Regions from separate parts of the Pseudonocardia sp. Cha107L01 genome, predicted to be linked through region 1. Evidence: riboswitches for the same ligand, from Rfam matches in the RefSeq annotation. Region 1 holds a riboswitch; each other region holds the start of a gene.
The links. A riboswitch is a leader RNA that binds a small molecule or an ion and turns the genes downstream of it on or off. The one in region 1 is predicted to bind S-adenosylmethionine.
Positions count from the first base shown of each region.

Region 2: it holds a riboswitch for S-adenosylmethionine, as region 1 does, so the genes downstream of both, ACTXG6_RS24460 (LLM class flavin-dependent oxidoreductase) here and thrC (threonine synthase) in region 1, are expected to answer to the same signal.
Region 3: it holds a riboswitch for S-adenosylmethionine, as region 1 does, so the genes downstream of both, ACTXG6_RS41240 (aminotransferase class V-fold PLP-dependent enzyme) here and thrC (threonine synthase) in region 1, are expected to answer to the same signal.
Region 4: it holds a riboswitch for S-adenosylmethionine, as region 1 does, so the genes downstream of both, ACTXG6_RS31580 (ABC transporter substrate-binding protein) here and thrC (threonine synthase) in region 1, are expected to answer to the same signal.

Region 1 is NZ_CP199579.1:8,976,683-8,983,535, reverse strand. Features, by position in the region: gene ACTXG6_RS42330 (helix-hairpin-helix domain-containing protein) at 1-370, shown strand, start outside; gene ACTXG6_RS42325 (DNA internalization-related competence protein ComEC/Rec2) at 367-2,808, shown strand; gene thrC (threonine synthase) at 2,954-4,216, opposite strand; SAM riboswitch class I at 4,226-4,383, opposite strand; gene holA (DNA polymerase III subunit delta) at 4,631-5,635, shown strand; gene rpsT (30S ribosomal protein S20) at 5,897-6,157, opposite strand; gene ACTXG6_RS42305 (WhiB family transcriptional regulator) at 6,357-6,710, shown strand; gene cynS (cyanase) at 6,664-6,853, opposite strand, start outside.
Region 2 is NZ_CP199579.1:5,221,778-5,228,630, forward strand. Features, by position in the region: gene ACTXG6_RS24445 (enoyl-CoA hydratase/isomerase family protein) at 1-259, shown strand, start outside; gene ACTXG6_RS24450 (peroxiredoxin) at 362-946, shown strand; gene ACTXG6_RS24455 (hypothetical protein) at 1,731-2,054, opposite strand; SAM riboswitch class IV at 2,408-2,521, shown strand; gene ACTXG6_RS24460 (LLM class flavin-dependent oxidoreductase) at 2,739-3,827, shown strand; gene ACTXG6_RS24465 (hypothetical protein) at 3,980-4,270, opposite strand; gene ACTXG6_RS24470 (LLM class flavin-dependent oxidoreductase) at 4,576-5,412, opposite strand; gene ACTXG6_RS24475 (hypothetical protein) at 5,495-6,106, shown strand; gene ACTXG6_RS24480 (pyruvate, phosphate dikinase) at 6,177-6,853, shown strand, end outside.
Region 3 is NZ_CP199579.1:8,735,398-8,742,250, forward strand. Features, by position in the region: gene ACTXG6_RS41225 (FecCD family ABC transporter permease) at 1-559, shown strand, start outside; gene ACTXG6_RS41230 (FecCD family ABC transporter permease) at 556-1,680, shown strand; gene ACTXG6_RS41235 (ABC transporter ATP-binding protein) at 1,677-2,579, shown strand; SAM riboswitch class IV at 2,676-2,789, shown strand; gene ACTXG6_RS41240 (aminotransferase class V-fold PLP-dependent enzyme) at 2,828-4,231, shown strand; gene ACTXG6_RS41245 (patatin-like phospholipase family protein) at 5,330-6,349, opposite strand; gene ACTXG6_RS41250 (transketolase-like TK C-terminal-containing protein) at 6,404-6,853, opposite strand, start outside.
Region 4 is NZ_CP199579.1:6,713,395-6,720,247, reverse strand. Features, by position in the region: gene ACTXG6_RS31605 (alpha/beta fold hydrolase) at 1-152, opposite strand, end outside; gene ACTXG6_RS31600 (nitroreductase family protein) at 219-887, opposite strand; gene ACTXG6_RS31595 (winged helix-turn-helix transcriptional regulator) at 956-1,357, shown strand; gene ACTXG6_RS31590 (glucose 1-dehydrogenase) at 1,410-2,504, shown strand; partial or broken gene ACTXG6_RS31585 (cytosine permease) at 2,532-2,639, opposite strand; partial or broken gene ACTXG6_RS31580 (ABC transporter substrate-binding protein) at 2,737-3,042, opposite strand; SAM riboswitch class IV at 3,220-3,334, opposite strand; gene ACTXG6_RS31575 (YeeE/YedE thiosulfate transporter family protein) at 4,952-5,425, shown strand; gene ACTXG6_RS31570 (DUF6691 family protein) at 5,422-5,940, shown strand; gene ACTXG6_RS31565 (pyridoxal-phosphate dependent enzyme) at 6,011-6,853, opposite strand, start outside.

The DNA.
Region 1 (6,853 bases):
GCTGGCCAAGGCCGGCGGACCGGTGCGCGGGACCGACCTGACCTCGCTGAACCTGGCGAGGCGGGTGGCCGACGGCGAGCAGATCCTGGTGGGGGTGGCACCGCCGGCCGGTTCGCCGGACGCCCTCGCACCTGGCGGCGCCGTCGGTGGCCCGGCCGCCGGGGCGCCGGCTTCGGGAGGCAAGGTCGACCTGAACCGGGCCACCGCCGAGCAACTGGACACGCTGCCCGGGGTGGGGCCGGTCACCGCCCAGCGCATTCTCGACTGGCGGACGCGGCACGGCCGGTTCAGCTCGATCGACCAACTGCGTGAGATCGAGGGAATCGGCGAGCGGCGGTTCAGCCAGCTCCGGGACCAGGTGACGATATGAACGGCAGCCGGTCCGGATCGACCGCGACCCGGTCCGGCCCGACCGACGGCCAGCCCGCGCTCGATCTACGCCTGTTGCCAGCCGCTCTGCTGAGTTGGTTGACAGTCATCCTCGGGCTCACCGCGGGCTGGGCGGCCGCCGCGGCGGTGACCGCGCTCGCGGCGCTCGCGGTCCCGCAGGCCTGGGTGCGCCTGCGCCGGCGACCCGATTCTCGGTCGGCCCCCGGGGTGCTCGCCGCGGCCGGCTGCGTCACCGCCGCGGGCCTGGTGATCACCCTGACCGGCTACCAGCTTGCGCATCACCCGCTGCGGCCGTCCGCCGAGCGAGCGAGTGCGGCCACCGCCCGGGTCGTGCTCAGCGGTGACCCGGCGCCGGTGTTCGACGGGGCGGCCGCCGGTTACGGCGGTCGCCAGGGCGGGGCCAGCCAGTTCGCCATCCCGGCGGAGCTGGTCAACGCCAGCGCGGACGGGGAGCACTGGACGGTCGGCGGTCGGTTGCTGCTGATCGCGCCCCGGGACGGCTGGGCGGAGCTGCTGCCCGGGGTCGAGCTGACCGCTTCCGGACTGCTCGCCCCGGCGACCAGGGCGGATCTCACCGTGGCGGTGCTGCGGGTCCGAGGGCCGCCCTCGGAGGTCACACCGCCACCGTGGTGGCAGCGCGGCGCGGACGCTCTGCGCGACGGGCTGCGCGGCGCGGCGGCCGCGGTGCTGCCGGAGCAGTCCGCCGCGCTACTGCCCAGCCTCGCCATCGGTGACACCAGCGCGATGCCATGGACGTTGCGCGAGGAGTTCCGGACCACCGGGTTGCTGCACCTGACCGCAGTCAGCGGTGCGAATGTGGCGATGGTCTGTGCCGCGGTGTTCGGGTTGCTCGCGCTGTTGCGGGCCGGGCCGCGTGCCCGGGTGCTGCTCGCGCTGTTGGCGCTGGTCGGGTTCGTGATCCTGGCCCGGCCGTCGCCCAGTGTGCTGCGCGCGGCGGTGATGGGAGCGGTGGCGCTGCTCGCGGTGTTGGTGGGCCGGCGCCGCTCGGTGCTCCCGGCGCTGGCGGCGGCCGTGCTCGGGCTGTTGCTGGTCGACCCCGCGCTGGGCACCGATCCCGGGTTCGCGCTGTCCGTGCTCGCCACCGGTGCCCTGGTGCTGCTGGCTCCCCCATGGTCGGCGTGGTTGCGTCAGCTCGGCGTGCCGCCGGGGGTGGCCGAGGCGCTCGCGGTGCCGGCGGCCGCCCACCTGGTCACCGCGCCTCTCGTGGCGGGGCTGTCCGGGCAGGTCAGCCTCGTCGCGGTGGTGGCGAACCTGCTGGCCGCGCCGGCGGTCGCCCCGGTCACCGTGCTCGGTGTGCTCGCCGCCGTCGTGTCGCCGGCCAGTTCGGTGCTCGCACAGCTGTGCGCCTGGCTGGCCAAGCCCGCCGTCGGCTGGCTGGTCTGGGTGGCGCACTGGGGTGCCACCGTCCCGGGTGCCGCGTTGACCTGGCCGGCCGGAATCCGGGGCGCCGCGCTGCTCACCGTCGCGGTGATCGTCGGCGTGCTCCTGCTGCGCCACCGACGGCTGCGCGCGCTGCTGGTGGCGGCGGTGATCGGGGTGCTGCTGATCGTGATCCCGACCCGGTTCGTGACGCCGGGTTGGCCGGCCACCGGGTGGTCGGCGGTGGCCTGCGACGTCGGCCAGGGTGACGCGGTCGTGCTGGCCACCGGCCAGGCCGGGCGCGGCGTGCTGGTGGACACCGGCACCGAGGACGGCGCGGTGGACGGCTGCCTGAGCCGACTCGGGATCAGCGTCCTGTCCCTCGTGGTGATCACCCACCTGCACGCCGACCACCTGGGCGGGTTGGCCGCGGCGCTGGGCGGCAGGGCGGTGGGCGCGGTCGCGCTCGGCCCGGCGCATCAGCCGGCCTGGGCCGACGAACGGGTCCACCGGGCCGCCGCCGAGCGGAACATCCCGGTGCTGGAGCTGCGCGCGGGCCAACAGCTGGACTGGCCGGCGCTGAGCCTGCGGGTCCTCGGTCCAGTCGACCCGGCGGACCCGGTCGACCCGACCGACGGCACCGACGTGAACAACACCTCCCTCGTGCTGCGGGCGACCGCGCCGACCGGCACCCTGCTGCTCACCGGTGACGTCGAACTACTGGCCCAGGCGAGCCTGTTGACCTCCGGTGTCGACCTGCGGGCAGACGTGCTCAAGGTCCCGCACCACGGGAGCCGGTACACCTCGCCCGGCTTCCTGGCGGCGGTGCATCCCCGGCTCGCCCTGGTCAGTGTCGGCGCCGGCAACACCTACGGGCACCCGAACTCGACGGTGCTGGACGCGCTCCGCCGGGCCGGCACGCTGGTGCGGCGTACCGACGAGTCCGGCGACGTGGCCGTGGTGGCCTCCAGGGAGGGCCCGGTGGCGGTGGCCCGAGGTCATCCCCGGCCGGCGCCCCGCCAGCGTGGACGCGGCTGAGCCCGGCCGCTCGACGTGATCTGTCGGTGCGGCCGGGCTCAGTGGTCGGGTACCCCGGTCAGTTGGCTCAGCGGTGGGTCGGCTCAGCGGTCGGTTGGCTCAGCGGTGGGTCGGCTCAGCGGTGGGTCGGCAGGGGTGGGTCGGCTCAGCCCTGCAGCACGCGCCGGACCTCGGCGGTGGAGGACGACACGGTGGCGGTCGGGCCCACGTGACCGGCGACCGCGTCGAGCGTCTTCAGCCCGTCGCCGGTGATCAGCAGCACGGTGTCGGCCTCCGGGTCCAGCTGACCGGACTCGATCAACTTGCGGGTGCAGGCGAGGGTGACCCCGCCGGCGGTCTCCGCGAAGATCCCCTCGGTCCGGGCGAGCAGCCGGATCGCGTCCACCACCTCGGCATCCGACACGTCCGCCACCGCGCCCCCGGTACGCCGCACGGTGTCGAGCACGTAGGGGCCGTCCGCCGGGTTGCCGATGGCCAGCGAGCGCGCGATGGTGTCCGGCCGGACCGGACGGATCACGTCGTGGCCCTCCGCGAATGCCGCCGAGACCGGCGAGCAGCCGGTGGCCTGTGCGCCGAACACCTTGTACGGCGTCGGCTCCACCAGGCCCAGCGTGCCGAGCTCGCGGAACGCCTTGTCGACCTTGGTCAGCTGGGAGCCGGAGGCCACCGGCACCACGATCTGCTCCGGGAGCCGCCACCCCAGCTGCTCGGCCACCTCGTAACCCAGCGTCTTGGAGCCCTCGGCGTAGTACGGGCGGACGTTCACGTTGACGAACGCCCAGTCCTCTTCTTCGGCGGCCAGCTCGGTGGCGAGGCGGTTCACGTCGTCGTAGTTGCCGTCCACCGCGATCAGGGTGCCGCCGTACACGGCGGTCATCTGGATCTTGGCCTGCTCGAGCGACTTCGGGACGAGCACCACCGAGCGCCAGCCGGCACGGGCCGCGGCGGCCGCGACGGCGTTCGCCAGGTTGCCGGTGGACGGGCAGGCCAGCACGCTGAAGCCGAGCTCACGGGCGGCGGCCAGGGCCACCGCGACCACGCGGTCCTTGAACGAGTGGGTGGGGTTGCCGGTGTCGTCCTTCAGCCACAGGTTCTTGAGGCCGATTTCCTTGCCGAGCCGCTCCGCGCGCACCAGGCGGGTCATCCCGGGCTCGGTGTTGGGGTGGCGGGTCACGTCGGTCGGCACCGGCAGCAGCGAGGCGTACCGCCAGATCGACTTGGGACCGGCCTCGATGCGCTCCCGGGTGACGCCGACGAAGTCGTAGGCGACCTCGAGCGGGCCGAAACACTCCGGACAGGCGAACTCCGGGGCGAGCGGGATCTCATGGCCACACTCGCGACAGGACAGGGCACGGGCCGGCCCGAGGTCGAGCGAGGTGGAAGCGGATAGCGTGGTGCTCACGGACATCGCGAGGTCTCCTCATCTGTCCCGCAACATGCGGGTCGGAATTGGCACCGTGATCACTGAGCGACCTCGCCCATGACGGGCGTGCTGCGCAACGGCTATGCGCAGATCGGTCAATGCCGGTTGCCGGGGCTTCGCAGGGCCGTTCCCTCTGCCCCTCTGGATGAGCCTTATTCAGTTGTGGCCCGCGCTCGGACCGCTCGCCATCGGAGGTGAGCTAAGGCCACGTTACGTCAAGGTTGCCCATTCCGCCCAGTCTGTTCCGCGATCTGGGAGCCGGCTCACTCGCCCGGCGCGGGCCGCCCTGTTGCCTGTGCGCTCCGGGCCGCCCGCCCGGGGGATGCGGGCCAGGGCTCCCTCCGGTGCCCTCGGGGTGGCACGTCCGGGGGTGTCCGGCGGGGCTGGGACGATGGCGGCATGAGCAGCCCGCCCGCGAGCCAGGCCGACCACGGCGCCGCGATCAGCGTGACCACTCCGCCGCTCCGGTTGATCGTCGGCGACGAGGAGCTGCTGGTCGAGCGGGCGGTGGAGAACGCGCTGGCCTCGGCGCGGGCGGCCGACCCGAGCGCCGAGCTGCGCAGGGTCGCCGCCGCTTCGCTGACCAGGGCCGAGCTCGCCGAGCTGATCAGTCCGTCGCTGTTCGCCGAGGGGCGGGTGGTGGTGCTGGACGCGGCCCATGAAGCGAGCAAGGACGTCGCCTCGATGATCACCGACTACGTCGCCGACCCGGCCGACGGGGTGAGCCTGGTGGTACTGCACGCGGGGGGCGCGCGTGGCAAGGCGCTGGCCGACGTGTTGCGCGGCGCGGGTGCCGAGATCACTGAGTGCCCGCGGGTGACGAAGTACGACGAGCGGGTGGACTTCGTCCGCGCCGAGATCCGCCGGGCCGGTGGGCGTATCACCCAGGAGGCCATCCGGGTGCTGCTCGACGCGGTGGGCAACGACCTGCGCGAGCTGGCGGCCGCGTCGGCGCAGCTGGTCGCGGACACCGACGGCGGTGTCGACGAGAACGCGGTGCGCCGGTACCACCGGGGCCGCGCCGAGGTCACCGGGTTCGCGGTGGCCGAGAAGGCGATCACCGGGGACCGCTCCGGTGCACTCGAGGCACTGCGCTGGGCGATCGTGCTGGGGGTGCCGGCGGTGCTGGTGGCCGACGCGCTTGCCGACGCGGTCCGTACGGTGGCCAAGGTCGGTGCGGCCGGCCGGGGCGACCCGTTCAAGATGGCCGGGGCACTGGGCATGCCGCCGTGGAAGATCCGCAAGGCGCAGGCGCAGGCCCGCGGTTGGCGGCCGGCCGGGATCGCGCTCGCGATGGCGGCGGTGGCCGTGGTCAACGCCGACGTCAAGGGCGCGGCGCCCGACCCGAACTATGCGCTCGAGCGCGCCGTGCTGCGGATCGTGGAAGCCCGCGAGGTCAGCTAGCTGCTGTTGTGGCTGGCACAGACCGGGTGCTGCCCGCACAGCCCGTGCACGGGCTGTGCGGGCCACAGCGGGTCTGTGCGAGGCGCGAGTGGGCGGGCGCGCCGGCGGTAGGGCACAGCAAATCGGCGGCGCTACCCCACGGGAGTGGACAGCGCCGCCGATGGCCGCAGCGGGAGTTCTACTCAGTTCATCGCCGCCGACCCAGCGGGTATTACAGCTGGGGCGAAAGAAAGTTCTGAGGCGATGTACGTCGGTGAGCGATCAGCTCGCGTTGACCTTGCGGGCCATCGCGGCCTTCTTGTTCGCGGCCTGGTTCTGGTGGATGACACCCTTGCTGGCCGCCTTGTCCAGCGCGCGGCTGGCGGAGCGCTGACGCTCGACGATCTTGTCGTTGTCCCCGGCTTCGAGGGCTTCGCGGAAGCGGCGGATCGAGGTCCGGAGGGCTGACTTGACCGACTTGTTGCGCTGGCGGCGCTTCTCGTTGGTCTTGACCCGCTTAATCTGCGACTTGATGTTGGCCACGCGACTGCCTCTGGTCTTCCTGTTCGTCGTTGTTCGCCGCGCGCCGCTGACTGGCGACGGGCCGCTGCAGCCCGGCGGGAGGATCACGCGGGCATTCGACTTACCAGGGTAACAGCGCCCCGAAGTCTCAGGGTTCCCGGGGCGAATCTCCGTATCTTCCCTGATGTCCGGGCGCCGCCGCCCGACAACCATCGTGGTCATGAGGGGAACAACAAACCTGACGGCCACGACGTCCCACCCGCCCTGCTCGAAGGCCGACCCCGAGCTGTGGTTCGCCGAGCGCCCGGCCGACCTGCACCTCGCCAAGGCGCTGTGCGGGCACTGCCCGATCAAGGCGGCCTGCTTGGCGGGCGCGCTGGACCGGGAGGAGCCCTGGGGCGTCTGGGGCGGCGAGATCATCCAGCAGGGCGTCGTGCTCGCCTACAAGCGGGGCCGGGGTCGGCCGAGCAACGCCGACCGGCGGCTCGGCCTGGTGACCAAGGTCGCCAGCGACCACGGACCCGAGCTCACCAGACCCGGTACGACAGGAACTTTCCACTCAAGGTCAGCTTGACCCGGTCGCCCTTCGGGTCGGGCACCCGCTCGAAGTCGAGTTCGAAGTCGATCGCGCTCATGATGCCGTCGCCGAACTCCTCGCGGATCAGCTCGCTGATCGTGCTGCCGTAGACCTGGATGGCTTCCTGCAGCCGGTAGACG
Region 2 (6,853 bases), 3.8 Mb from region 1:
CGCCGCCGAGGCGCTGTCCATCGGCCTGGTGCACGCGGTCTACCCGGTGGACGGTTTCGCCGCGCGGGTCGAGCAGTTCGCCCGTGACCTCGCCAGCCAGCCCGAGGAGGCGCTCGGCCTGGCGAAGCTGGTCATCGACGCCGCTGCCAACTCCGACCGGACCTCCGCCCGGCACGTGGACCGGATCGCCAACACCGTGCTGGTCAACAGCGCCGAGCACCGCGCCAAGCTGGACGCATTCGCCCAGCGCAAACGGTAGCCCGGCTCAGACCGCCGCGAGGCGCCATCTGGGCGCCGGAATTATTGCGCAGATTTCCGGCGCGGGGCACTAGATCGGGTGCGCTGGAGATACCCTCGGTTGATGATCACAGGCGACAGGGTGCCGGACTTCACCCTGTACGACCACACGGGTCGGGCGCGGACACTGTCCGTGCTTCTCGCGGACGGCCCCGTGGTGCTGTTCTTCTTCCCGATCGCGTCGTCACCGATCTGTACCGTCCAAGCCTGTCATTTCCGTGACCTCAGCAACGAGTTCGCCGCACTGGGGGTCCAGCGGGTGGGCATCAGCACCGACACGGTCGACAAGCAGGCCCACTTCGCGCAGCAGCGCGCATTCGACTACCCGTTGCTCTCCGACGTGGGTGGCGCGGTGTCCGAGCAGTTCGGGGTGCGGCGAGGGGCGCTGATCAAGCTGGGCGGGAAGATGGCCGGGCGCCGGGGGGACCGCCATGGTCGGCATACCCGACGCCGCGGCCTGTTGGCCCGGTTGTTGCCGGTCAAACGGTCGACGTTCGTCATCGATGTCGACCGAACCGTACTCAAGGTCGTCTCGAACGAGCTGCGCGCATCCGTGCACGCCGACCAGGTCCTGTGGTTCCTGCAGAACCGCAACCTGCCGTCGGGTGGTTCGCCACCACCGCGCGAGAAGCACCGCAAGCACACGTAGCTCGGACAGTCATTCGTGTCGATGTCCGCCGCGGAGATCGCCGGCGAGGTGCGGGCGCTCAAGGCGGAGGTCGCGCCCGATTCACGCAGCGATGCCGCTGCTGGACGAAGGGTTCATCCAGCAGCGGCAGTTCGCTGCCTAAGCGTTGGCCCTGCTCAGTGATGTGCGGGAGGTGCTGGGTGCTGTGGTGCGGGAGGTGCCGGGTGCTGGGGGCCGGGGTGTGGTGCGGGAGGTGCTGGGTGCTGGGGGGCGGGGTGTGGGGCGGGAGGTGCTGGGTGCTGGGGGGCGGGAGGTGCCGGGTGCTGGGGGCCGGGGTGTGGGGCGGGAGGTGCCGGGCGCTGGGGGCTGGCGTGTGGTGCGGCCGGAGATGGGCCAGGCAGCGGGTCGGCCCATGCCGGTGAGCTCGTCAGGCCCACTGCGATGACCGCGGCCGCAACCGCTGTCGCCGCATGAATCAGTCGTTGGTTTGACACTAAGTATTGCCTTTCTACGTGGGGAGATCCGGCTCACGCTGTTGTGCGAATCCATGGGGCCGGTGCACGACAGCATTTCGGTTATGCTTAGACCAAGCTCAGGGATAATCCGCGAGCTCGCCTGCAACTATTCTATGGGTTTGAGTTTCGATTTTATGATATGGCGAGTCATCTTGAACTGAGGGCATCCACAGATAGCGTCAAAGTTCACACGCCTCGGGAACCGACGCCCGCGCACCAAGGGCAAGGTGCGTCTGATTGCAATCGGTGCCTGGTCTTGGCTGCCGGTTAGCTTACCTGCCTATCCCGGCTCAGCCGTGGTTGTCAGAGTTCTTCTGGTTCTTGGTGAGAATCCCCAGAACACCATCGAGCACGCTGTTGTTGCACGCCTGGATCGGAACCTGGACAGTCGTGTCCTGAACGTTGACCAGGCCGGCCTGTCCGTGAACGCCGTGCGCCTTGTCCTTTGCGCCATTGTTCTGGTAACAGCTGGCGCTGCTCTCGTGGTCGTTGCTGCCGCCGTGGTGATGGTGATGGCCCGAATCGCCCTCGTAGTCACCAGCGAAAGCCAGCGGGCTCAGCGCGAGCAGACCCGCGGTGGTGGCTGCCGCCACGATTCCAGCCTTCTTCAGCACAGTCGATCTCCTGTTCAACCAGGCGGTGTCTCGACGACCACCTCGAAAACCAGCGACGAGTGGGAGCCCTGCTGGCACTATCGGAGGTAACGGATCGTTCGCGGTAAAGATACGGAGCCACATAACCGCGGACCTCAGCGCGATCTCAGTTCCCCAGGGTCCGAATAGATTGAGTCAGTGGTATGTCGAGCCGACCGGAGCATTCGACACCAGGTCGACGACCGCGATCAGGTAACTGCTCGGCGAACTCAACCAGGCTGGATGCCTACGCGCTGCATTGATGATGCCGGTCCGACTGTGAGCTAGGGAATACGGGGGTTCTCGGGCGAGAGCCCGCTGCTAGTGTTCGAGACGGTCGCGAATGCCAGCGCGGAGCCCCGGCTTGCTGGCTGACAACCCTCGCTGTGCGGTGGGGTGCCCCGGGTGATGACCAGGCTTCGCCGGAGACGGCCGAGCAAGCGCACCGGACTCAAGGGGCCGATCATGGCGATGGCGTTGGCGATTGCGGAGAGCATGGGACGCCTGCCCAGCCGCGTGGCATCGCTGGGCCGGGGCGAGCTGTTGGTGACGCGTCTGCATGTTGATCTGCACCGGGTGTCCACCGCTCTCTGTAGCGGCTGAGTGCCCCGACCACTCGGCACCAGCTGACCTCTGCCCGCGGCTTCTTCAGGGAGAACCACCGTCATGTCCAGCACCGGAACGGACCCCTTTCCCCACCAGCGGCAGCGGAATCCGTTCCGCCTCGGTGTGTTCACCCGGCTCGTCGACGAGGTCCCGCCGCCACGGCGCTACACGCGCGCGCTGGAACTGCTGATGACCGCGGACCGGCTCGGCTTCGACACCGGATGGGTCGCGCAACACCACGCCGGCAACGAGGGCGGCCTACCGTCCCCGCTGGTGTTCCTGGCCGCCGCCGCGCAGTACACCCGCCGGCTCACCCTGGCGACCGGCATCATCACCCTCGCCCTGGAGAATCCCGTCCGGCTCGCCGAGGACGCGGCGGTGCTCGCGGCACTGAGCAACGGGCGACTCGAACTGGGCTTCGGCACCGGTGGCGGCGAGCCCGCGTTCGCGATCTTCGGGGTGCCCTTCGAGGACCGGCAGCAGGAGTACGACCGGGCGTTCGCCGTGGTCCGCGACGCCCTGGCCGGCCAGGAGCTCACCCCGGCCGGGTCCACGCTGTTCCCGCCCGCGCGGCCGCTGCTCGCCACCGTGTGGGAGGCGACGTTCGGGGTGGCGGGCGCCGTGCGGGCCGCCGAACACGGCAGCGGCCTGCTCCTGGCGCGCACCGCGATCCGACCCGGCCAGAATGGCGCGAGCTGGGCCACCGCCGCGCACCGGCCGCTCGGGGAGGCGCAGTCCGAACTCGTCGAGGCCTACCTCGGCAGCTGGTCCCATCCCGACATCACGCCCCGGATCGGTCTGTCCCGCTCGCTGTACGTCGCTCCGACCCGGGTGGAGGCGTTCCGCGAGGCCGAGGCCGGGCTGCGCCGTTCCGCCACCCAACTGGCCGGCCGGGGCGGCCTCGACCCGCATGCGCCGTTGGCGGACCTGGTCACCCGGAGCGACCTGCACCTCGGCTGCCCGGAAGACGTCATCGCCAGCCTGCGCGCGGACCGGGTGCTCCCGCTGGCCACCGACCTGATCCTGCAGGTGCACCCGGCCGACCCAGGGCACCGGGAGACCCTGCGGTCACTCGAGCTGATCCGCAACGAGGTCGCCCCGTCGCTCGGCTGGAGCCCGGCCACCACGCCGCGCGCCGCTCAGCTCTGACCGCCCCCAGGGGGCGACTCGGGCACCGCCCGCCAGAAGCCGGACAGATCACCCGAGCCATCGCGCGCGAACTGTCCGCCGCGCTGGGGCGGCCCTCGAGCTCGGCCAGCCGGAACCCGCGGCTGGCCGAGCAACAAGCTAGAACGGCACCATTAGCGCAGGTTGCTGAGGCCCTCGGCCAGATCTTCCCTGTTCATCACGGGAGTCAGGTCGACCTTCGCCCCCAGCTCGGTGAAGAAGGGTTCGGCCACGACCGGTATGCGGCTGGCATCTTCCAGGTCGAAGACGATGTACGCCGCCCGGTTTCCGGATCGGGTCGCGAAGTAGACAGCCTCGGGGTTGATGCCGCTCAGGACAGACTCGATCACCTTCCCCAGCCGGCCATCCTTGATCGCCAGATTGCCAGGTTCCGTCGGGATCTCAACAGTCATGAGCACGCGCATCGTATTGTCTCCTCGGGCAGATCACGAGGCCGACGCTTGTCCAGCCAGACAGGCAGAGCGCCGGCGAGCTGACGAACCCTCGCGGTCGGTCGACGGCGATGCATCCTCAAAATTGAGGATCCGCCGATACTCATTCGTCGGCTCGGTGTCACGGCCCGCGGTCATGTCCCGAAACAGGTCGCACGGCCCTAGACAACAACTTCCAGCAGCTGAGACCTGGGAGGTGTGGGACACCCTCGGGTTCCTGCAGCAGCTCGGCGTGGTTCCAGCCACCACCTAGAGTCCCGAGCCGGAAGTTCCCGCGCTCACCGTTGCGGGCTGATCGGCACTCGGGTCCGACGCCGCGAAGTGGCCTCGATGGCCTTCGTGGCGGCCTCCCGGCTGCGCGCGCTCAGGTCCGCTCGACGGTTCCGCGTCCACAGGTAGGACTCGTGCCTCGGGCCGGCCGAACCGGTGAACGCGGGCATGACCTCGTCCACGAATGTCCGGTACGACCGTCGGGTGGCCTCGTCGTCCGCCCAGTGGGTCTGCTGGTTGAGGATGCAGCCGAACCCACCGGACTTGTTCCAGTACCGGTGCAGGGCGTTCACCGCGTCCTCCACCGTGCCGATCGCCCCGTGGCCCTCCTCGTTGATCCTCTCGAGGCTGTCGTAGCCGAGCAGCGAAGGGCCGCCCTCGAGCGTGTCGATCATGTACCCGCACCACCGCTCGTACCCGGCCTGTACCTCGCTCAGGGCCTGGTCCCTGGACTCGGCGATGTGGAACGGCGCGACCAGTCGCAGCCCGGACCGGTCCATCACGTGCCCGTGCTCGGCGGCCTGCTCCTCGGCGATCCGCCAGTTCAGGTCCAGCACCTCGTAGCCCGGGCTGCTGCCCGCCGCCACACACAGCAGCCCCAGCACGTGCCGACCGGCGATCCGCCCGGCGGAGGGGGTGATCGCGCTGGCCACGGCGAGGTGGGGGCGCGGCCTGGTGTACGGGCCGATGTGCAGGGTGGCTTCGTCCAGGGTGTACCAGTCGGTGTGCCTGGTGACCGTCTCGCCGCCGAGCCGCCCCAGATGACGTGCTCGACCGCGACCGAGCTGACAACCACACCCGGTGGTCGGGGCTCGACCCCGGTGCTGGTGCCCGGTGCGCGCCAAGACTAATCTATGGGGTGCGCACTAACTCGCTGACCGTGCTACCGGCACCAGACCAACTGGACTCGAGAGCGAGGAGGGGAGCATGACGGAGCTGCTCTTGCTCCAGGCCGTACGGCTCAAGGGCCGGATCAGCGTTGAGGCCGCTTCGGTCTGCGCCTCCATCGGTGTCGACGAGGCGCGGACCGGCCTGGACGCCCTGATCGGCGCCGGCAACGCCAAGGCGGCCGGCACCTCGGTGCGGATCACCCCCGAAGGGCGGGAGCGTCTCGCGGAGCTGCTGGTCCAGGAGCGGGCCGGTGTCGACGAGGCGGCGCTCGAGGCGGCGTACCACGAGTTCGACGACCACAACAGCGCGCTGAAGTCGGTCGTGACCGCGTGGCAGTTGAAGGACGCCGACACCCCGAACGACCACACCGACGCGGCCTACGACCAGGGCGTGATCGATCGGCTGGTGGCGCTGCACGGGAACTTCTCCCCGCTGCTCGAGCGCATCATCGGCCAGGCGCCCCGGTTGGCCCCGTACGCGGGCCGGTTCGACAACGCGGTGCGGCAGCTGCGCGCCGGCGACCACTCGTTCGTCGCCCGGCCGATCGCGGACAGCTACCACACGGTGTGGTTCGAGCTGCACGAGGAGCTCATCGGGCTGCTCGGGCGCACCCGCGCCGACGAGGCCGCCGCCGGTCGCGCGCTGTGACCCACCCACTGACCCACCCGGCGACCCACCCACTGACCCCACACCGACCCCGGACGACGGAGTACCGAGCATGACGTTGCTGTGGATGGGCGAGCACGCTGACCTCGACCGCGAGCTGGTCGGCGGCAAGGCGCACAGTCTCAACAAGATGCACGCCCTCGGCCTCTCGGTGCCGCCGGCATTCGTGCTGACCACCGACGTCTGCCGGGAGTTCAACGCGGCAGGCGGCCAGCTCGGGTCCGAGGTCACCGACGCTGTGCGGGACGCGGTCGCCGAGCTGGAGCGCAGGACCGGCCGCGGCTTCGGCGGTACCGACCGGCCGCTGCTGGTCTCGGTGCGCTCCGGTGCCGCGCGCAGCATGCCGGGGATGATGGACACCGTGCTCAACCTCGGCATCAACGCGGAGGTGGAGAAGGCGCTGCACGCCCTGACCGGGGACCAGACGTACGCGGCGGACACCCACCGGCGGTTCATCGAGCAGTTCGAGCGGGTGGTCGGGGTGGCGCCGCCGAGCGATCCGTGGGAGCAGTTGCTCGCCGCGATCACGGCGGTGTTCCGGTCGTGGAACTCGCCGAGGGCGATCGCCTACCGGGGTCACCACGGCATCTCCGACGACGGCGGCACCGCGGTCACCGTGCAGGCGATGGTCTTCGGCAACCTGGACGACCGGTCCGGGACGGGCGTGCTGTTCACCCGCAACCCGTTGACCGGGGACCAGGCGCCCTACGGCGAGTGGCTGCCGCTCGG
Region 3 (6,853 bases), 240 kb from region 1:
CCTGGCGCTGGCCGGGGTCGCGGTCAGCTACCTGCTCCGGGCACTGAGCTCGGCGATCGTGCTCTCGGACAGCGCCACGCTGGACTCGTACCGGTTCTGGGACGTCGGCGCGCTGGCCGGCCGGGACGTCGCCATCGTCGGCCAGATCACCCCGTTCCTGCTGGTCGGCCTCCTGCTGGCGTTCGCGAACGCGCCGGGACTGAACCTGCTCGCGCTCGGCGAGGACGTCGCGCGGGGCCTCGGTCAGAACGTCACGGTGACCCGGTGGACCGGGCTCGTCGCGATCACCCTGCTGACCGGTGCGGCGGTGGCGGCCTGCGGCCCGATCGCGTTCCTCGGGCTGGTGGTGGCGCACCTGGCCCGGTTCTGCACCGGCCCGGACTACCGCTGGCTGCTGCCGGCCGCCGGGTTGGCCGGCGCGGTCCTGCTGCTGGTCGCCGACGTGGTCGGCCGGGTGGTGGCACGCCCCGGCGAGCTGCAGGTCGGGATCGTGCTGGCGTTCATCGGGGCACCGTTCTTCGTCTTCCTGGTCCGCCGGCGCAAGCTGGTCCGGTTGTGACCGGGCGCTCCGGTCGCGCAGCCGAGCCCGGTACCCGAGCCGGTGTCGATGCCGCCACCGCGGCGGTGTTGGGGCGCCCGGCGATCCGGGTGGGCGGGTTCTCCGGGGTCTGGCGGCCCAGGCTGGTCACCGTGACGCTGGTCGGCGCGGCCCTCGTGGTGCTGGCGGCCGCGGTGAACATCGGCCGGGGCGACTTCCCGATCTCGATCGGCGACGTGCTCGCCGCACTGGCCGGCGGCGGTGACCGGGCGCAGCGCTTCATCGTGCTGCAGCTGCGGTTGCCGAGGACGTTGACCGGGGTGCTGGTCGGCGCCGCGCTCGGCCTGTCCGGGGCGCTCACCCAGTCCGTCACACGCAACCCGCTGGCCAGCCCGGACCTGCTCGGGGTGCTGGCCGGGGCGAGCACCACCGCGGTCGCGGTGATCGCGCTGGGCGGCGGCGGTGGCGTCGCGGTCGGGCTGATGGCCTCGCTCGGCGTCCCGCTCGCCGCGCTGCTCGGCGGGGTGCTCGCGGCCGTGGTGGTGTACGGCCTTGCCTACCGGCGCGGCGTGCAGAGCGACCGGTTGGTGCTGGTCGGGGTCGGGGTGAACGCGGTCGCGGTCGGCATCACCTCCTGGCTGCTGGTCGTGGCGAACATCAACCAGGCCACCCAGGCGACGGTGTGGCTGACCGGCTCGCTCAACTCCAGCGGCTGGGCCCAGGTGCTCCCGGTCGGCACGGCCCTCGTGGTGCTGGTGCCGACCGCGCTGCTGCTGGCGTTCGGGCTCGGTGCGCTGCAACTGGGCGACGACACCGCCAGCGGCCTCGGCGTGCGGGTGAACCGGTCCCGGGTGGCGCTCGGGCTGGTCGGACTGGTGCTGGCCGCGGTGGCCACGGCGAGCGCGGGGCCGATCGGGTTCGTCGCGCTGGTCGTGCCGCAGGTCTGCCAGCGCCTGGTCCGCACCGCCACCCCGCCGCTGCTGGCCTCCGCCGTCTACGGCGCGCTGCTCACCGTGGCCGCCGACCTGATCGCCCGTACCGCGCTGCCCCGGGAGCTGCCGGTCGGCATCGTCACGGCCGTGCTGGGCACCCCGTACCTGCTGTACCTGCTCGGCCGCCGCAACCGTGGAGTGTCGCTATGACCGAGAACTCCACCGCCTCCAGCACCGCCTCCAGCACCGCCTCCAGCACCGCCGCGAGCACCGCCTCCAGCACCACCTCCAACGCCCCCTCCAACGCCGCCACCCAGCCGGTCCGGCTGCGGGCCCGCGAGCTGCGACTGGGGTACGGCGACGCGGTGGTGATCGACGACCTGGACCTGGACGTGCTCGACGGCACGGTCACGGCGGTGATCGGGCCCAACGGCTGCGGCAAGTCGACACTGCTGCGCGCGCTGGCCAGGCTGCTGCCGGCCCGGCACGGGCACGTGCTGCTGGACGGGCTGCGGATCGACCGGTACCCGACCCGCGAGGTCGCCAAGGTGCTCGGGGTGCTGCCGCAGACCCCGGTCGCACCGGACGGGCTCACCGTCGCCGACCTGGTCGCCCGGGGCCGGCACCCGCACCAGGCGTGGTACCGGCAGTGGTCCGGCGACGACGAGGCGGCGGTGGCGGAGGCGCTGGACTGGACCGGGATGAGCGAGTTCGCCGAGCGCACGGTGGACACCCTGTCCGGCGGCCAGCGGCAGCGGGTGTGGATCTCCATGGCGCTGGCCCAGGGCACCGAGATCCTGCTGCTGGACGAGCCGACCACGTTCCTCGACCTGGCCCACCAGGTGGACGTGCTGGACCTGGTCGAACGGCTGCACCGGGAGATGCACCGCACCGTCGTGATGGTGCTGCACGACCTGAACCTGGCCGCCCGCTACGCCGGGCGGCTGATCGCGATGCGGGACGGCCGGATCGTGGCCGACGGGCCACCCGAGGAGGTCCTCACCGCCGAACTGCTGCGCGCGGTGTTCGACCTGGACGCCCAGGTGATCACCGACCCGGTCGCGGGCACCCCACTCGTAGTGCCGGTGGGCCGGCGCCACCGGGGCTGACCCCGCGCACCACCCGTCTCCCCCGGTGTGGCCCGGCTCTCGGTTCCGCGATACGGCGTTGACGAGCCGGGGCCGAGGCCCGTACCTTGCCAACCAGGTCAAGAGTGCCAGCTTCAAGCCCCGGCTCGCTGGCCGGCAACCCTCCTCCGCGGCGGGGTGCTCCGGGTGACGACCAGGCCGTCGTGACAGTCACGTCGGCAAGCGCGGACCCGCGGCGTACCCGGGGTCCCAGACACGGAGGACCCGTGATGACGCTCGCCCTCGATCGCCCGTGCCCGGTCACCAGCTCCGAGCAGACCCACACCGAGCAGACCGGCACCGAGCAGACCGGCACCGACCAGACCCACACCGGGCTCCCCGCCGTCACCGGCACCGAACTGCGGGTCCCGCTGGTCACCGGCGGCTGGACCCGGTACGCCAACCTGGACTACGCCGCGAGCGCGCCGGCGCTCGCCACGGTGGCCGACCACGTCGAGCAGGTGCTGCCCTACTACGCCAGCGTGCACCGCGGCGCCGGTTACGCCTCGCAGGTGTGCACCGGGCTGCTGGAGCGGGCCAGGGACACCGTCGGCGAGTTCGTCGACGCGCGGCCGGACGACGTGGTGATCTTCACCCGCAACACCACCGACGCGCTCAACCTGCTCGCCGGCTGTGTGCCCGGCGCGGTGCTCTGCCTGGACGTCGAGCACCACGCCAACCTGCTGCCCTGGCGCGCCGGGCCGCACCGCGCACTGCGGGCCGCGGCGACCGTCGCGCAGACCCTCGACGACCTGGCCGACGCCCTCGCCGCGACGCCGACCGCGCTGCTGGCCATCACCGGCGCGTCCAACGTGACCGGCGAGGTGCTGCCGATCGACCGGGTGGTGCGGATCGCACACGAGGTGGGGGCCCGGGTGGTGCTGGACGCCGCCCAGCTCGCGCCGCACCGGCGGATCAGCCTGGCCGAGACCGGCGTGGACTACCTGGCGCTGTCCGGGCACAAGCTGTACGCGCCGTACGGCGCCGGCGTGCTGGTCGGTCGCCGCGACTGGCTGGACGCCGCACCCCCGCACCTGGCCGGCGGCGGCGCGGTGCGCCGGGTGACCGACACCGCCACCGAGTGGGCGGCCGCGCCCCACCGGCACGAGGGCGGCACCCCGAACGTGCTCGGCGCCGCGGCGCTCGCCCAGGCCTGCCGGACGCTGGCCCCGGTACTCGGGGACGCCGCGGCCGCGCACGAGCGGAACCTGCTGAACCGGTTGGAGACGGGACTGGCCGGCATCCCCGGCGTCGAGGTCCTGCGGATCTGGCCGGACAGCCCGGACCGGATCGCGGTGGTGAGCTTCGTGGTGGCCGACCGCCCGGCCGGGTACGTCGCCGCCTACCTCTCCGCCGAGCACGGCATCGGACTGCGGGACGGCAAGTTCTGCGCGCACCCCCTGCTGGAGCGGCTCTGCCCCGGCGGCGAGGCGCTGCGCGCGAGCATCGGACTCGGCAGCACCGCCGAGGACATCGACCGGCTGCTGGCGGCGCTGCGCACCCTGGTCAGCTCCGGCGCGAGCTGGACCTACGCCCCGGTGGACGGCCGCTGGGCGCCGACCCCGGACCCGCGCGACCTCGACCCGTTCGGGATCGGCCGGGCGAGCGGAGCCGGCGCCCGTTGCCAGCCCTGAGTCAGCGGCCATGCTGCCGGGGATGACTTCAGATCGATGTGAGCCATCGCGCACATTGTGAGCCCAGATGTGCGCGATGGCTCACACCACCGCACCACGTCCCGCCCCGGGGCAGGCCCGACGCACGCAACGCTATTCACCCCGAAAATGCGCACTAATGGAATTGAATAGCTCGGACAAGGCTTTCCCCGCTGACCAGTCCGCGTGAGACGAAAGCAATTGTGTGCCGCTCGGCGAGGCCGCGATGTCCGCCGTCTCGGCGGTCGACGCGGCGGGTGCCCGGTCGATCCGTACGGCCGCCGACCGCGACCGGGCAACCGTCCGTACCAGCCAGGTCCAGCCACCCTCCGTAGCCCATCGAACGCCGTGAGTGATCATCTCGACGGGTCGCTCAACGGGCCGCCCCAGTGGTCCCGGACACCCCACTGCTGTCCCTTCCGCCCGCAGGGTCCGGGACACAACCCGTCGGGGCCTATCATCACGCCACTCCGAAGACCCGCGCGGCGCGCTGAAAGTCCCCCTGTCGGACGTCAAACTCACCTCAAGAGCCGCTCGAGTTCAGCTGTAAGTAAGCTGCCGTTGTCCGGCGTGGCTTCTTGACACGCCCGTTCGAGTGATTGATTGAGCGAACTGGTCTATTCAGGCCGATCGCGGAGCAGAATTAGGGCCTAGAGACCTACCACATGTCGCTGGGGAGCGGACAGGTGGTTGCGCGCCGGAGTCGCCGTCTCGGGGGATGGTGGCTCCGGCCTTTACTTGGCTCGCTAGGTCGAGTCGAAGCGCTCCCCATCTCGCCGGCGGGGGGATCGGGCGCACCGCCACCCGATCCTCCCCCGCCGTACGCCTGGACGGTCCCGCCTGGTACCTGTGGCGTCCAGCTGCTGGGGAGCAGTTCGGATTAGATTCCATCGGCCCGGCGCGATGATCGCCATTCGATGCGCGGGGGAATTCTGCCGAACGAGCGACCGGACGCGCCGGGCGGCGACACGGTTCCTCTCGCCAGTTCTGTCGACCGCTCACCGAATAAAGCCCATGAGTGGTTGCACTCCGACGATTCTCCGCGCTCGCCGCGCGAGCACGGGCCCGGCCGGTGCTCGCTCAGCTCGGGTGGCGGCGGAACCGGCGCAGGTAGTCCTGCCAGTTCCACGTCGTCAGGAACTGCTCGGCGGCGGAGTACCCATCGTCGTGCAGCTCACGGATCTGCGCGTCGGTCAGCGAGAACTGGGTGAAGCCCACCGAGTCCGAGGTCACCTCGATCGTTCGCGCCTGCACCCACGGCTTGTGCTGGTTGGCCTGGTCCCGCCCGACCAGTGCGGTGGTGATGACCCCCTCCAGCACGTGCACCGGCGCCGGCAGGATCTGGTTCAGCCAGCGCGGCAGCAGCGTGCCGTCCGGGCCGGGGATGTCCGGCAGGAGCGTGACGCCGAACGTCGGCCAGCGCGGTAGCTTGCCGTCGGTGCGGTCCAGCGAGTCGATCGGGAAGTTGGACACCACGCCGCCGTCGACGAGCGTCGACTCGACCCCGGTCATCGGGTTGGTCAGCTTCATCGGGCGGAACAGCAGCGGGATGGACATCGAGGCGCGGACCGCGTCGGCAACCGACTGCTCGTTCGGGTCCAGCCCGTAGACCGGCTCGAAGTCCCAGGGCAACTGGATCAACCGGCCTAGGGTGATGTCGGCGCAGGTCACCACCAGCTTGTACCGCCGGGACGGCGGCAGCTGCGGGTCATCGAGCGCCAGGTCGCCGAAGGTGCGCACACCCAGCCCGGCCAGCTCGTCGGCCACCCACTCGCGGGCGTAGTCGCCTCGGTACAGGCCGTCGTCGCCGAACAGCGCCAGCCCCGCGCCGATCAGCGGTACCCGGTCCAGCGGCACCGAGTCGGCGAACTTCTCATAGTCCAGTCGCATCGCCGCCTCGGTCAGCGCATCGCCGGCCAGCCCGGCAGCGACCAGCGCGCCGACGATCGCGCCGGCTGAGGTGCCCGAGACCCGCCAGGGTCGGTAGCCGGCGTCGTTCAGTGCCGCGACCGCGCCGGCCAGCGCGATACCTTTCACCCCTCCCCCGGAGAGGACCAGGTCGGCGATGAGCTGTTGATCGTTTCCGGCACCGCGCGTCACAGAAACATCAGATCACATCAGCTCACCTCGCGCTGAAACCCCAGCTCAGCGCCGTTACTCGGCCAGGTCGAGCGCGGCCCGCACCACCGCGTCCGAGTCGATGCCGTGGTAGCGGTACACCTCGGCCAGCGACCCGGACTGGCCGTACCCGGACACCCCGAGCAACGCGCTCGGCACCCCGTGCACGGCGGCCAGGAAGGCCAACGTGTGCGGGTGCCCGTCCAGGAGGGTGACCAGCGGCGTCGCGCGGCGGGCCGGGAACACCTGCTCCAGGATCCAGCTCGCCCCCTCCTGCCGCCCCTGCCTGGCGCGCAGTGCCCGGAACAGCAGGTCCGGACTGGTCACGCAGACCACGTCGGCCACCACGCCGACCTGCTCGAGCCGGTCGGCGGCCTCCAGTGCCTCGGTGACCATCGCCCCCATCGCCGCGATGGTGACCACCGCGCCGTCCCGCAGCCGCAGCGGGTAGGCCCCGGCCACCACCTGCCGCCGCCGGCGCTCCCT
Region 4 (6,853 bases), 2.3 Mb from region 1:
GAGCGCCAGGACTCGGGCCAGCCGTGGAGGAAAACGACCGGCTGGCCCGCCGGGTCGCCGGCTTCGACCACGTGTATCGACGAGGCGTCCACGGCGACCTGGCTGTGCCGAAACTTCGCGGTCGGAGGTTTGTGGCTCTTGGTGGGGTCCATTTCGCAATCATGGTGTCCAATGCGGCCAGATTCTGTCCTGATTACCCTCGTTGCTGTGGAACGCGATTACCGAGGTGCGGCATTCGTCGGGACTCCGTACCGCTGGTGAAAGACGTTGTGTTCCACGGGACGGCGACCGGGATGACGCCGCTCCTCGGCCGCGTAGCCGACCGAGACCAACAAGGCGATGGCGAGGTCGTCGCGGTCCTCGACGCCGATGACCTTCTTGACTTTGGCCTCGTCCCAGCCGTTCATCGGCGAGGTGGCCAGTCCCATCTCCGTGGCAGCGAGCATCACGTAGGTGGCGGCAATCATGGCGTCCTTCACTGCGTACTCGCGCAGCAGACCGCGTTCCTCCAGGTCCTGCTGGAACGCCTGCGAGGCCGCGGCGAACATCGCGATGAACTGTTCATTCCAGGCTCCGCCGCGGCGTGCCCGGTCGTAGACGTCCTTGTGGTCATCACGCCAGGCCTGTGGCTCGGCGACGAAGACCAGGATGACCGGTGCCTCTCGCGGCTGAGGCTGCCCTCCGGTGGCCCACTCCAACCCTTCGCGACCCTCGTCAGTGGTGATCGCAACGACTGAGCGGTCCTGCAGGTTCCAGCTGGTGGGTGCCTCTGTGGCGAGGGCGAGAAGCTCCGCGAGCAGGGACGGCGGGACAGCGTCAGGCAGATAGTGACGGACGGTACGCCGATTGCGGATCGCCTCGGCGACGGACAGGGTCTGGTTTCTCATGTGACAAACTATGAGAGAGTGACTCTTCGTTGGGAAGAAGGCACCAATTAGTGCGTTACTCTCCTTCCATGAAGACCATCGTCGAGTCCTCCGGGCTACCGGCCGACGTCTACTCCGCGAAGTGCCCGACTCGCCAGGTCCTCGACCACATCGCCGGCAAGTGGACCGTCCTGGTCGTGGACGCGCTCCTTGAGGGCACCATGCGGTACACGGATCTGAGCCGCCGCATCGGGGGAGTTTCGCAGAAGATGCTGACCCAGACGCTGCGTGGTCTCGAGGCCGACGGGTTCGTCACCCGTACCGTGCACCCCACGATCCCACCCCGGGTCGACTACGAGCTGACGGAACTCGGCCGCAGCCTCGCCGAGCCGATCACTGCGCTCCGAGAGTGGACGGAGACCCATATCAACGACATAGAAAGAGCTCGGTCCGGGGCGGCATCCGGAGCGGGGGCATCTCCCGACTCGTGAGACGCAGATTCGGAACGTACACAGCAACCTTCGGAAAGGTCCAGGGTGGCTCATGAAGGCACTGACAGTTCAACCTGGTCGAAAGGACAGTCTCGAAATTCGGGACCTCCCGGAGCCGTCAGTTAGCGACGGATCCGTGTTGGTCGAGTGTATGGAGATAGGACTGTGCGGAACGGACGTTGAGATCATCGCTGGCGAGTTCGGCGAAGCCCCTCGGGGAACGGATTTTCTTGTTCTCGGCCACGAGAGTGTGGGCCGAGTCGTCGAGGCTCCCACTAGCTCCGGATTCGCTACCGGCGACCTCGTGGTAGGCATGGTGCGTCGCCTCGGATCGAATCCGTGCGAAGCCTGCCTAAAAGGGGAGTGGGATATGTGTCGCGGACACGAGTACGTTGAGCACGGTATCAAACATCTGCATGGCTTCGCACGTGAGCGCTGGCGCACTCATCCGGAAAGCTTGGTCCGGCTGCCCGCTGAACTTGGTAGACTAGGTGTTCTACTCGAACCTGCATCCATCGTGGCCAAAGCGTGGGAGAACATCACGCACATTGGCCGCCGGAGTGTGCTGGCCCCGTCCAACGTCGTAGTGACTGGAGCCGGTCCAATCGGCCTGCTGGCCGCCCTGCTTGGAGTTCAGCGTGGTTTCGATGTGCATGTTTTTGATATTTTCGAGGATGGCCTGAAACCCAGCTTGGTAAGGGCACTTGGAGCGACCTACCATCACGGTCGGCTTTCAGAGTCTGGTCTCTCTCCCGATATTGCGATTGACTGCAGTGGCTCCGCAACTGTGATTGCGGAGGTGGTCAAAATTGGCGCCCCGGGCGGCGTCACCTGCTTGGTCGGGTTCCCGCGAGCTGGCACGTCCACACAGCTCGATCTTGGCCTGGCCGCTCTCCAATTTGTGCTCGGCAACCGAGTGCTTCTCGGAAGTATGAACGCAAATGCGCGACACTTCTCACAAGCTGCGGCCGCGCTGACGGCTGCAGACCCCGCATGGCTTGAAAGAATGCTGACCCGACGGATTCCCCTGGAACAATATCGGGATATGCTGCCGTACCGGCCCGACGACGTGAAGATCGTTTTGGACTTCGCGCCGCCCGGCGAACAGATGAGCAGTGCGCCCCCGATAGCCGAACTGCGGCCGTGACTGGATCATCTGTGGCAGGCCCAGCTGCGGACCCTGAGTGGAGTGGAAGGCCATGAAAAACGTGCCTACCGCGTTCCCCGCAAGCACCGAGAGAACCGTCCAGCCGAAACTGAGCCCGAGCCCGATGCCGACCATGCCCACGGCCAGGGTGGCCAGATGAGCCTCCCCGGTTCGCCGCAGTCATCGAGGCGGGGGAGGAGAAGTCGCCGAGCTCGGCGATGATTTCTCGGTCGTCCATGAACTTCTGCGCGATCGGCACGGTCTGCTTCGGGTCGGACTGCGAGTCCTCCCACTTCAGCGCGACCGGGCGGCCGTTGATCCCGCCGGCCGCGTTGATCTTGGTCAGGGCCAGGTCGAAGCCCCGCTTCCAGAGCCGGCCGTACTCGGCGTTCGGCCCGGTGACCGGCCCGGACACCCCGAAGTAGACGGGGCCGGTCGTCGGTGCGGCGCCGCCGCCGGCGTTGGCGCACGCCGTGAGTGCGAGCGCGGCCGCCGCGGCAACCAGGGCGTGTCCCAGCGCGCGGGGGAGAAATCTCATGTTGTTCCGTTCGGGATAACGCGCCGTCGGACGGGCGCGGCAGGAGCGCTCAGGACATCAGCTCGGGACATCAGTGGGCCGCCGCTTGGCGACGTCAGCGACAGCGGGTGGTGGTGCAGCCGCGCAACTGATCGATGTCGCGGCTAGCAGCGCGACCATGTCCGACGCTCCTGCGTGTTCGTGCGGTTGCGGAGGCCCGTGACGAACCTCCGCCGGTCGTCACCCGGAGCACCCCAGCGCACGCGGGGGTTGCCAACCAGCAAGCCGGGGCTGAGCACTGGTGTTCGTGACCGTCGCAGGGACGCTAAGCCGATCAGTGGCGGAGGGTCAAGACCGGCGGCTGTGATCTGTCATGCCCAGCGCAGGTTGAGTTCTACCTGGTCGCCGAAGTGGGTGACGCTACGGCGCCCCACCTGTGGGGTCGACCCGTTGCACCGGAGTGCCCGAGTGCACCTCTCACCTGGACCAAGGTGATGCCGAGAGCCCTGCTGTCAGCCAACCGTGGACGCGCCCTTCCGACTGTGTCGGGCGCCGCTATCACACCTCGACACCGGGGTTGTCGTTGAACTTACGACAACGCTGATCGTCGCCGGCGGACCCTTCAGACCTTCGCGCCGAGTCGGCGATAGCTACGGGAGGGACTTGGGTTTGATGGGCAGCTCTAACACCATTGGGGAACCGCGACTTTCGACTTCAGAGGTCAGTGGCAGCGCGCCGCGGCATCGCGCCGAGCTCGATGAGGATCCATGGTTGCGGCCAGGAGTTGCACCTCGGGATTTCATCGACGCTGCTCGGCGTGTGCGCGGTCAGTTAAACGGTGGCACGGTCGGCGGCGTTGACAATTGGCCGGACGACGCTCCGACGCTGCCCGGCGTCGTTATGCCGGTAGCAGTTGCTGACCCGCTCGCGCAGCTACCCAGGGGACTGGTGCCCGCGTCCCCGAGGGACGCCTTAGAGAGTGGGCACCGCACCGACTCGCCGACGGCGAGTTCAGGTGAGGAGGCAGTCGCGATCAAGGAGCCAGACGCCGCGACCGCTGCAGCCCTCTCACCTGCCGCTGAGTCTTCGGAGGACAAGAACACTGCTGGTGTGAGTGACGGGCCATCGGCCCTGGGCGCCGAGGAACCTGCCCGTCGCCGGGTCACGATCCAGCACCGCATCGCGGGTGTCGTAGGTACCACGCGGGGTAGATGGATTGTCGCCGCTATTGGGGCCGCCATCGCCCTGATCGCGCTCTGCGTCGTACTCGGGCTTCGCTCGAACGTCACCTCCGCGTCCGAAGTCACGCAGACCAGTGACGACTCTCCGGCGGCGCCGTCAGCCGGCCCCGCGGCGTCCTACCCGGCGCCGCCAGACGCGAACGCCACGCCGAGTGACCCCGCACAGGTCGCGCCCGCGCCGTGGCAGCCCTCCGACTCACAGGCGGCATCGATTCCCCCTCCCGCCGAGGGCGCGCCGGCGCAGGCCGTGCCGCCCAGCTCCCCGGTGCCTTCTGGCCAGCCATCGGATGGCGCGCTCACACCAAGCGCTCCGATGCCGCCGGCCGCGGACCCGAACGACCCGCTACTGGACGAGCCGCAGCCCGTCGGGCCTGATCAGACGCAAGGCGCCCCGACCCAGGACCAGGCCAACCTGGCACCGCGGCGGAGCCGACCCGAGGACCGTGCGGCGACCCCGCGCAACTCGGGTCCCCTGGGCAACAGCCTCGATTCGATCACCGCACCGCACCGACCGAACAACTCAGATCGCGGCGCTCCTGATAGTCAAGCGCCGAGCAAGTCTTCCGGCGGCAACCTGCCAGGCCTCGGGCGTGGCCTATGACCAGGGCCACCCCGTGTGATGCGGTGTGAGGTGATGGTGCACGAGCCTGGTCATCGAAGGTGACCAGCGCAAATATCGGGAGGTTCTGATGCTGGGTGTGTTGCCGGCGCAGCTGCCGTGGTGGGTGGCCGGGCCCGGGGTCGGGCTGTGCGTGCTCGCGCTGTACGGCCTGGCGAACCTGCGCCTCGGCGTGTCCGGGGCGTGGCTGGCGGCGACCGTCGCGCCGGTGGAGCGCTGGCGCGGCGACCGGTGGCGGGTGGTGTTCCTGGTCGGGCTGATCGCCGGGGCACTGCTGGCGGCCCTGCTCGGTCCGCCCGTCTCGATACACCGCTACGGCCAGCTGTCCGTGCTGCTCAGCCCGCCGCTGTTGGTGCCGGTGCTGCTGGTCGCGGGGGTGTTGCTGGGCTACGGGTCGCGCTGGGCCGGCGGGTGCACCTCCGGCCACGGCCTCGCCGGCTGCCCGGCCGGGTCCCCGGACAGCTGGGCCGCCACGGTCACGTTCTTCGCGGTGGCCGTCGTGGTCACCCTCGGCCTGCACGCGCTGACCGGCGGTGCGCTATGAACCGCCCGACCGGCACCGACCGCCAGCCAGGCACCGCCCGGCGAACCGCGGTCCGCACCGGCATCGTGGCCGGCGCGGTCGGGGTCGCCTTCGGGTTCCTGCTCACCGCGAGCGGGCTCGGCGACTACTACACGATCCACAACGGCCTGCTGCTGCGCGACCCGTACATGTACCTCATGATCGGCTCGGCGATGGCCACCACGTTCGTCGGCCTGCTGGTGCTGCGCCGGGGCCGGGGCACCTGGCTGGGCGGGCGCCTCACCCTGCCCCGCAACCGGATCCAGCGCCGGCACATCTACGGCGGCGCGGTGTTCGGCATCGGGTTCGGTCTCGGTGCCACCTGCCCCGGGATGACCGTCGCGATGGTGGCCACCGGCGGCCTCTACGGCCTGGTGGTACTGGTCGGGCTGCTGCTCGGCCTCTGGCTGCGCGGCCGGGTGGAGCAGTGGGGCACCCCGGTGACCGCATTGCCGACCCGGCAGCACCTGGCCGACACCGCCGCACGGGACGCCTGACGGACGTTCGGGTGTCGGTGTGGGCAACAGTTCCGGCTGGACCCGAAGAACCCCGCGGGCGATGAGGCTGTCACAACTGGGTTCTCGCGTGATCACGGACCTCGACGGCCTGGACAAGATCGGCGCGGGACACGGCCCCGGCGAGTCGCCCGTCACGCAGCACGACAGCGTGGGGCCGTCCATCCGCGTCGAGCCGGGCCAGCGCCTCCTCGACCGTTTCTCCCGTGCCGAGGGCGAGCGGCGGAGGCCCGGCGACGTCGCCTGAGGGGGTGGCCGGCCCGTGGCGCGCGAGCTCGGCCTGGAGGCCGAGCGGGTCGAGCGTCCCCAGGATCTCCGACACCGCGGTGGCGAACGCCGGGTCCCGGCGGGGGAGCACCACCGGCAGCAGGGGCTGGTGGCGGGCGGGCCCGGCGGCGGTCGCGGCGGCCTCGCCCAGCGGAGTCCCGGTGGTGACGGTGTGCACGGTGCCGACGAACCGGGCGTCGGCAAGCAGGCCGGTCCGGTCGTCGTCGAGGAACCCGAAACGGCGCAGCCAGGTCAGCGAGTGGTACTTCGACAGGTAGGCCCGGCCCGAGTCAGGCAGGATCGCGACGACGGTGTGCTCGGGGCCGAGGCCGCGCGCCACCCGTAACGCGGCGGCGGTGGCCAGTCCGGAGGACCCGCCGACGAGGATGCCCTCCTCGCGGGCGAGTCGGCGCACGGTGGTCAACGACTCGCGGTCGGTGACCGTCTCGATGCGGTCCAGCACCTCGGGGTGGTACGACAGCGGCCAGATGTCCTCGGGTGTGTCGGGATGCAGGTAGTGCCCGGCCGCCTCGACGAAGAACGGGCTGCCGTCGCCGCCGTTGTACACCGACGTCACCGGATCGGCGCCCACCACGGTGACCCGTCCGTTGCTGATCTCCTTGAGGTG